One region of the Paenibacillus sp. FSL M8-0228 genome, then DNA from elsewhere that is predicted to be linked to it. Evidence: riboswitches for the same ligand, from Rfam matches in the RefSeq annotation. Region 1 holds a riboswitch; the other holds the start of a gene.
What was found. A riboswitch is a leader RNA that binds a small molecule or an ion and turns the genes downstream of it on or off. The one in region 1 is predicted to bind ZMP and ZTP.
Positions count from the first base shown of each region.

Region 2: linked by a shared signal. The riboswitch ahead of MKY98_RS04710 (bifunctional 5,10-methylenetetrahydrofolate dehydrogenase/5,10-methenyltetrahydrofolate cyclohydrolase) and the one ahead of MKY98_RS24125 (TIGR01440 family protein) in region 1 are both predicted to bind ZMP and ZTP.

Region 1 is NZ_JBBOXA010000001.1:5,342,874-5,347,087, reverse strand. It holds gene MKY98_RS24135 (manganese efflux pump MntP) at 107-667, shown strand; gene MKY98_RS24130 (low molecular weight protein arginine phosphatase) at 771-1,355, shown strand; ZMP/ZTP riboswitch at 1,434-1,515, shown strand; gene MKY98_RS24125 (TIGR01440 family protein) at 1,735-2,322, shown strand; gene glyA (serine hydroxymethyltransferase) at 2,443-3,693, shown strand; gene MKY98_RS24115 (carbohydrate ABC transporter permease) at 3,869-4,214, shown strand, end outside.
Region 2 is NZ_JBBOXA010000001.1:1,026,582-1,030,795, reverse strand. It holds gene MKY98_RS04720 (sensor histidine kinase) at 1-848, opposite strand, end outside; gene MKY98_RS04715 (fatty acid desaturase) at 917-1,978, opposite strand; ZMP/ZTP riboswitch at 2,192-2,276, shown strand; gene MKY98_RS04710 (bifunctional 5,10-methylenetetrahydrofolate dehydrogenase/5,10-methenyltetrahydrofolate cyclohydrolase) at 2,390-3,256, shown strand; gene MKY98_RS04705 (cyclodeaminase/cyclohydrolase family protein) at 3,253-3,888, shown strand; gene MKY98_RS04700 (stalk domain-containing protein) at 4,103-4,214, shown strand, end outside.

The DNA of each region.
Region 1 (4,214 bases):
CTCCCTCCTCGTCTCGGTATTGGGTACTTTCAGTGCATGCTTGTACTGATTTGCCCCTTGTCCGCATAACGTGTACAAGAACAGACGGATAATGGAGGGATGGAGTATGCTGGCAGCCTCTGCCCATGCCGGGCAGGTTGTAACGATTCTGATCATGGCGGTAGCGCTAGGAATGGATGCGTTATCGCTGGGCGTAGGGATCGGCATGAAGGGGATACGCCTGCGAGACGTGCTGCGCATCAGCACTGTTATTGGCTTTTTTCACATTCTGATGCCATTGCTGGGAATTTTCACGGGCCATTATATGAGTTCTTTATTAGGTCATGTGACGACCTACTTCGCAGGGGGGCTACTCATCCTTTTAGGCGGGCATATGGTGTATAATTCCTTCAAAGGGGACGGCGTACAGGTATTGGATCATCGTTCGCCTTTAGGTCTTTTGCTGTTTGCACTTGGGGTGAGCGTGGATTCATTTTCTGTAGGAGTGTCACTGGGGATGTTCCAGAGTGATCTGGTGCTGTCTGTTCTGGCATTTGGTTTTTGCGGGGGAGCAATGGCGATGTTGGGCCTGCTGCTGGGTCGCAAGGTCAGCCGCAATCTAGGAGATTACGGGGAAGCAGTGGGCGGTGCCATTTTGCTGGCATTCGGCTTTATGTTTATGTTTTGATTTTAGCGCAGACAGTGTAAAATAAGTGCAGGGTTAAAGTAAGGGATTAGGATTATAGTAATCCTCTGTTTATATATTTTTTAACATACGGGGGGTGAAAACGTTGAAGAATATCTTATTTGTATGCACTGGGAATACCTGTCGTAGTCCAATGGCTGAAGGGATGCTGCGTAAGTTGGCTGCTGAGCATGGACTAGAACTGGAAGTGCGTTCTGCGGGAGTGGCAGCGATGGAAGGCACGCCGATATCCCGACATGCAGAGGCGGTTCTACGTGATCACGATATATCCGATCAGATCACTTCAACCCCTTTGAGCGACGGGCTTGCCGGGTGGGCACATCTGATCTTAACCTTGACGCAAGGACATAAACAGCACGTAATTCAGCGCTTTCCCCAAACGGCGGGCAAAGTATTTACGCTTAAGGAATATGTGGAGAACCGGGATGCGGTGTTGAATGATGTACAGGAGTTGGACGGTTTATATGCTTCACAGCAGTTGATGGCTTCACTTGGACAAGAGCTATCGGCGCAGGAGCGTGAACGAATGATTGAATTACACCAACGGATTCCGGGCTTTGATATTTCAGATCCGTTTGGCGGTTCACGAGAAGACTACGATGTCACAGCTGCGGAAATCCGCACGGCGCTGCATAAGCTGCTGGACAAGCTAAAGGCCTCTTCCGAATAAAATCGCTCTTACTCATCTATTTTGTACGGAATCTGTTGATTTTCGACGGTTAATCCGTTAAGATAAGGTGGAAAAATGAGAATCCGATGTAACTGGCGACAAAAGTGGGATTAACCACGATGGAGCATCGGATATACGGCCGGTCGCCTGGGCAAAAGAGCAATTCCACATAGGTGTGGACTGCTCTTTTTTCATATACAAGTTATGCCAGATGTTTAGCTGAGGGTTGATTCCTTCAAAGGTTCTTCCATTTTTTCTGCTCGAAATCTGAAACATCGGCTATAATATAGTGAGATTGTGATCAGGAGAGAGTGTGTTGAACTTGGGGCATGAGACCGTGCCTAGTCTCTGAGAGGCTGTTCAACCAAAGGAGGTTCCAATGGTGGGACAATTGGATCATGAGATTTCGCTAGAAGCACAGACCACTTCTGTTGTGCGGGAAATCGCAGAAGCAGCCAGTCTCAGGGCTGGTCGCCTGCTGGTTATCGGCGTTAGCACAAGTGAAGTGGCTGGAAGTCGAATTGGCACGGCGGGAGCGCTCGATGTGGCTCAACAACTGTTATCTGGAGTAGAGTCCGTTCGCAGGCAGTATGGCTTTGATGTAGCGTTTCAATGCTGTGAGCATTTGAACCGAGCGTTGGTCGTTGAACGGGCTGTACTGGAACGACTGGGACTGATGGAGGTTGCGGCTGTTCCTGTTCGTACAGCAGGAGGCTCTATGGCTACCGTCGCCTATCGTTCTATGAGCGACGCGTGTTTGGCGGTGAACGTGCAGGCTCATGCCGGGATAGACATCGGCGAAACGCTGATTGGCATGCATCTGCGACCGATTGCTGTTCCGTTTCGCCCAAGCCTTCGCTGGATTGGCGAAGCACGTGTGACAGCGGCGTTCACCCGTCCTCCACTTATTGGCGGACAACGGGCGGTGTACAGTCTGGAGCAAGAAGTCGGCGGAAACTGCGATTAGCATTTGGCATGGCGGCATGTTTGTACTAATCGTTTTTGCAATGATGATGAGGTACCCAACAGAGGAGCAGGCGTTTGCTTGTATACCCAACAATTGACTATGGAGAGGGAGTAATCAATCATGATGGAACACCTGCGTAAAAGTGACCCAGCAGTAATGGAAGCAATGGGACTTGAACTGAAACGACAACGCCACAATATCGAGCTAATCGCATCCGAGAACATTGTCAGTGAAGCAGTAATGGAAGCCATGGGCTCCGTGCTGACGAATAAATATGCTGAAGGTTACCCGAACAAACGCTACTATGGTGGCTGTGAGCATGTAGATATCGTTGAAGATATCGCACGTGACCGCGCAAAAGAACTGTTCGGTGCCGAGCATGCTAACGTGCAGCCCCACTCTGGAGCACAAGCCAACATGGCGGTGTATCTGGCGGCTCTCAAACCTGGAGATACTGTACTGGGTATGAATTTGGCGCATGGTGGCCATTTAACACATGGAAGTCCGGTTAACGCTTCTGGCTTGTTGTATAACTTTGCTGCTTACGGTGTACGCGAAGACAACTTCCGCATCGACTACGATGAAGTGCGCAAGGCAGCCTTCAAGCACCGTCCTCGTCTGATTGTAGCTGGCGCGAGTGCATATCCGCGTACTATTGATTTTGAAGCTTTTGCCTCCATTGCTAATGATGTAGGTGCTCTGTTTATGGTGGATATGGCACATATCGCAGGTCTTGTGGCAGCGGGAATTCACCCAAGTCCAGTTCCGCATGCCCAATTTGTAACAACAACGACACACAAAACTTTGCGTGGTCCGCGTGGGGGGCTGATTCTGACTCGCAAAGCATGGGCACAAGCGATTGATAAAGCTATTTTCCCTGGTACTCAAGGGGGGCCTCTGATGCATGTGATCGCGTCCAAAGCGGTTGCTTTGGGTGAAGCGCTCCAGCCATCGTTCAAAACCTATGCGCAAAACGTAGTTCGCAACGCACAGGTGCTGGCTGAAACACTGTTGGCTGAGGGGATTAACATTGTATCCGGTGGTACGGATAACCATCTGATGCTGTTGGATACGCGCAATTTGAATATCACAGGTAAAGAAGCGGAGCATGTATTGGATTCCGTGGGCATCACGGTCAATAAAAATGCGATTCCTTTTGACCCGACCAGTCCATTCGTAACCAGCGGGATTCGTATTGGTACACCTGCTGCAACATCTCGTGGGATGGATGAAGAGGCTATGGTCAAAATCGGTAAAATCATTGCTGAAACTCTTAAAAACCCGAAAGATGATACTGTATTGTCCAAAGCAAGCCAAGCGGTTGGCGAGTTGACAGACAAGTTCCCGATCTATCCAGGAACTCAATACTAATTCATCGACACTCATAATCTTTATGGTATAGGCTGTTTTCCTTCGTAAACCGGAGGAGAACAGCCTTTTTTTGCTTCCGAACGACTCGAAACTTACATTTTTGGGTAATAAGCGATTACAGCAAGGGTTTATGCGCGCGCGCTTCCTTCATATCTACGACAAAGGAGTGATTGCATTGAGTCAAAGAAAATCCGCGCAATTATTGCAGCAGCTCGTATTTGTGGGACCGATGGCGTTGTTTTTCGTCTTGATTATGGTCATTCCGTTCCTGCTGGGACTGTATTATTCTATGACGAACTGGGATGGAGTATCTGAGAATATCCGATGGCTCGGGCTAGGGAATTACGTTCATATATTTAGGGATGATCCAGATTTCCGTAATGCGTTCTGGTTTACAGTTCGGTTTACCGTATGTGGTGTCATTCTGACGAACCTGATTGGCTTTTTCCTAGCCTATGCACTTACCAAACCGCTGCGTACCCGTAATGCACTGCGAACTGTATTTTTTATGCCCAATATGA
Region 2 (4,214 bases), 4.3 Mb from region 1:
CTAAGAACATTTTCATTCATTAATGATGTATGCTCCAGCTTCGGGTCGCCCTCTAGAGTTAATTCAATGTGAGCAGCCTTTAAAATCTGCCGAATACGTAGTAGCTCATCCTCTAGTCGCATACCGCGCATTTGAGTAACCATTTCCCGTACCTCTTTTAACGCGCTTCTTGCCGTGAGACGAACATCGTTAATTTCGACATGCGCCCGCTCCGGGTACTGATCCATCAGTTTGCCCGCCAAATCGCTCTTCAGCCCAATGAGTGACAACTTCTGACCTAAGGTATCGTGCAGGTCACGCGCAATTCTTTGCCGTTCCTCCAGCTTAATCAATTCCGATATTTTCTTATTGGCATCCTCCAATTGAACTTGGAGCCGATCGCTTTTGTTGCGATTAAAATTCGTAATCGGAAGGAGAATCACACCGATCAGATTGAGCAGGATAAAAGGAATCTGTTTAATAAAAACGGGATTCTGAGAAACAAAACCATAATTGATCAATCCAATCGTAATAACCATTAAAATAATATACAGCGTCGTAAATGCAGCCTTACTTTTAATATTACCGATCAAATAGGCGATAAATATGGAAAAGTACATATAGCTGAACAGCAGTGTCATGGTAATCGATATGGCAATCTGTACACTGGTCCAAAAGTATATGAGCCAGCCTTTTGAGACAAAAGCCAGTACATAACATGCAAAGAATACCAAAATAATAGCAGTACCCAAAATAATATGACCTGTAGATGAAGAGCTAAAGTAGTAAAAGGGCAGGATATAAAAGACGACCCAAACATAAGGGCTAAGCCCTGTATTTCTTTGGAAGATCTGATACCATTTTTGCATCCTGCCCACCCTCTTCTACTTCACATGACTTATATTCCTTATCTTATCATACCAGGTTTTGTTCAACGTTATTTTCTTTCTGTGCCTACAACAGGTGTAGGCATGGGTTTCGTAACTGCAACACGTTTGCTGAGGAGCGGCTTCACTTGTTTAAAGGTCAAAAAGGTTTTCGTATTTTCATCCCAAAGTCGGAACTTCAACGATTGCAGACTGCTACTCACTGTGATCGTGGTCGCCTTTTGAAGTAACGGTGTCGCTTCATGTGCTTTTTCCAAATTATAATTTGGAACTTTGGGACTCAGGTGATGAACGTGATGAAATCCGATATTGCCCGTAATCCATTGCAATACTTTAGGAAGCTTGTAGTAAGAACTGCCTTCTACGGCTGCATTAATATAACTCCACTCTTCATCGTGCTCGAAATAAGAATCCTCAAATTGGTGTTGTACATAGAATAGCCAGATTCCCAACATACCGGATACAAAAAAGATAGGTGCCTGTACGAGAAGGAAGGCCTGCCATCCAATAGCCCAGCACAACAGTGCATACAATGCAACGATGGATATATTCGTCACATGAGTGTTCATTTTTTCCTTGCGTTTGGCTGTCTTGATATTAAAGCGATAGGAAATCAAAAAAGTATAGATCGGACCTAGTCCGAACATAACCCAAGGATTTCGGTATATGCGATAGGCCAACCGTGTCCATGTGGAAGCCTCTGTGTACTCTTCTACCGTAAGCACCCACATGTCACCTGTGCCTCTTTTATCCAGATTACTGCTGGTTGCATGGTGGATCGCGTGACTATTTTTCCATTGGTGATAAGGGCAGAGCGTAATAATACCTGTAATCGTTCCCACAATGTCGTTCAGCTTGCGGCTTTTGAAGAAGGATTGATGACCACAATCATGAAAAATAATAAACGTCCGTACCACAAACCCCGATGCAACAATGGCAATGGGAAGCGTCAGCCAGTACGAAACCGACAGGCTAAGATAAGCAGCATACCACAATAGGATCAGTGGACCCAAGGTATTGATAAGTTGCAGAACGCTGGATTTCGTGTTTATTTTCTCGTAGGGAGCCATATTTTTTTTCAATTGGGCTAATGGGAGTTGTGTCATACTCATTATGATCCTCCTTAAAGATGACGCCTATACCTTGATCCTGTTAGGCGTACATGTTGATCTAATCTCAGTATAAGGAGAACGCTCTAGGCGCTGTAGTCATAAACGTCAGTTCGTGTATATGACATTTGTCATATAGACAAGTAACATAACCCGTTTTCCAAATGTTCGCGGGTTTCTTTTCTGATGATTGTTTGTTAAAATATAAGGTATAATAACGCTGTATGTGACTGGCGAAGTCAGTGGAATGAACCACGAGGGAGCATACAAAAAAAGCGTACCGTTCGCCTGGGAGAAGTATTTGCAGAGGATTCGTCTGTCTTGACGACCTTGTGCAAATACTTTTTTTCGTTTTACAAGACCATGACACCCTGTTGATTCCATTATGCAATAAATTCAGAGGAGGCTCGGACTATGGCTATTATCATGAAATCCAAAGAAGCAGCTGAGCAAGTATATGCAACGATCCGTTCACAGGTAGAAGAAATGAAGCAGCAAGGACACCGTCCCCATCTGGCAACCCTATTGGTAGAAGGTGATCCGGCATCTGCATACTATGCACGGACCAAGCAAAAAATAGCGGAGAAGCTGGGCATCTCATTTCATCTCCATACGTTTGATCGTCATGTTAGCGAAACCGAGCTACTGCACCTGATCGGCAGTCTGAACGATGCATCCCATGTACATGGCATTATGCTGGAACTGCCGCTTCCCCAACATCTTTCCGCCTCCGTTATTAAACAATCCATTGCCCCCTACAAGGATATTGATGGGATTACACCCGATAACAAGCTGGCTACTGTAACAGGTGACGCCGGACTATATCCCGCAACACCTCAAGCCTGTATCGAGCTGCTCAAGCATTACGGTCACACATTGGCAGGCAAAAATGTCACGCTCGTGGGCATCGGACAGACAGTGGGACTTCCCCTTTTCCACATGTTGCAAAGAGAAAACGCCACCGTTACCGCCTGTCATGCAGGTACGCGTGATATTGCAGAGCATCTGAGCCATGCAGACATTGCCTTCGTGGCAGTCGGATGCCCTGATGTGATTACGCAAGATATGGTTCATCCCGGTCTGATTTTGGTAGATGCGGGAATTAATGAGACGCTAGAGGGAAAAATAGTGGGAGATGCCGCTTTAGACGTGGGGGAAAAAGTACATGCTATTTCTCCGGTTCCCGGCGGTGTTGGCACCTTAACGACTGCGATTTTGTACAAAAATCTGCTCAAAGCAATACATCTGCAACACTACTCCAGAGAGGTGGTTTACTCATGAGTGAACTGTCGTGGAATCATTCCATCGGACATTTTCTGAAAGAGGCTGCAAGTGCAGCTCCTACCCCTGGCGGAGGAAGTGTATCCGCACTGGCTGCGGCACTAGGCGCGGCTATGACCTCCATGACCGCCAACCTTTCACAAGGAGAAAAATACGCGCACATCCATGAACAAATCACGGACGTCATTAGCAGCATGGAAAGATTGTCTACACATTGTGAGGAATTAATGGTCGCAGACATCCAATCCTTTGAACAGTATATGACTGCCCTGCGTTTGCCCAAGGAAACAGACGAAGAAAAGCGCTATCGTACCCATTCCTTACAGACAGCGGTGATCGCTGCCATTGAGGTACCCATGCGCCTGCTGGAAGTATGCCGAGACGGATTGTCGCAAGCCTATAACATTGTGGAAGTGTCCAATAAAAATGTGATTTCGGATCTTGGCATCGGCGCGATCCTGTTCGAAGCCGCCGCTCAATCTGCCCTGCTTACCGTCGACATTAACCTTGCTTCGCTGAAAGATTTGGATGTCAAACAATCCTACGAAGCTAAAACAGCCGCACTCCTCCGTGAAATCGGACAAATCAAAGAACAAACCTTATTGATGGTGCGCAGCCGAATAACGGGCTGACCATTGGAAGAACCCGTCCCAAGTCATATTCTGCTTCCATGCTCAAAAAATAGCCTCTCAAACCCGCCTCTGCTCGTGGGTTTGGAGGCTATTTTATTGGAATCCAACGATTTGTGGAAAACTTTTCTATATATTCTTCGTCTATTGATAAGGAGATATTCCCCAAGGCGTTATTTAACCTTATATACATTGATGAAGAAATGAGGAAAAACGCATGAAAAGACGTACTCTGTTAATCAGTATGATCGCGCTGTTATTGTTCAGCTCCAGTGCATGGGCGGCCGGTGATGAATCGGCGTCCCGTATTCGTTCATATGATTCCGGGA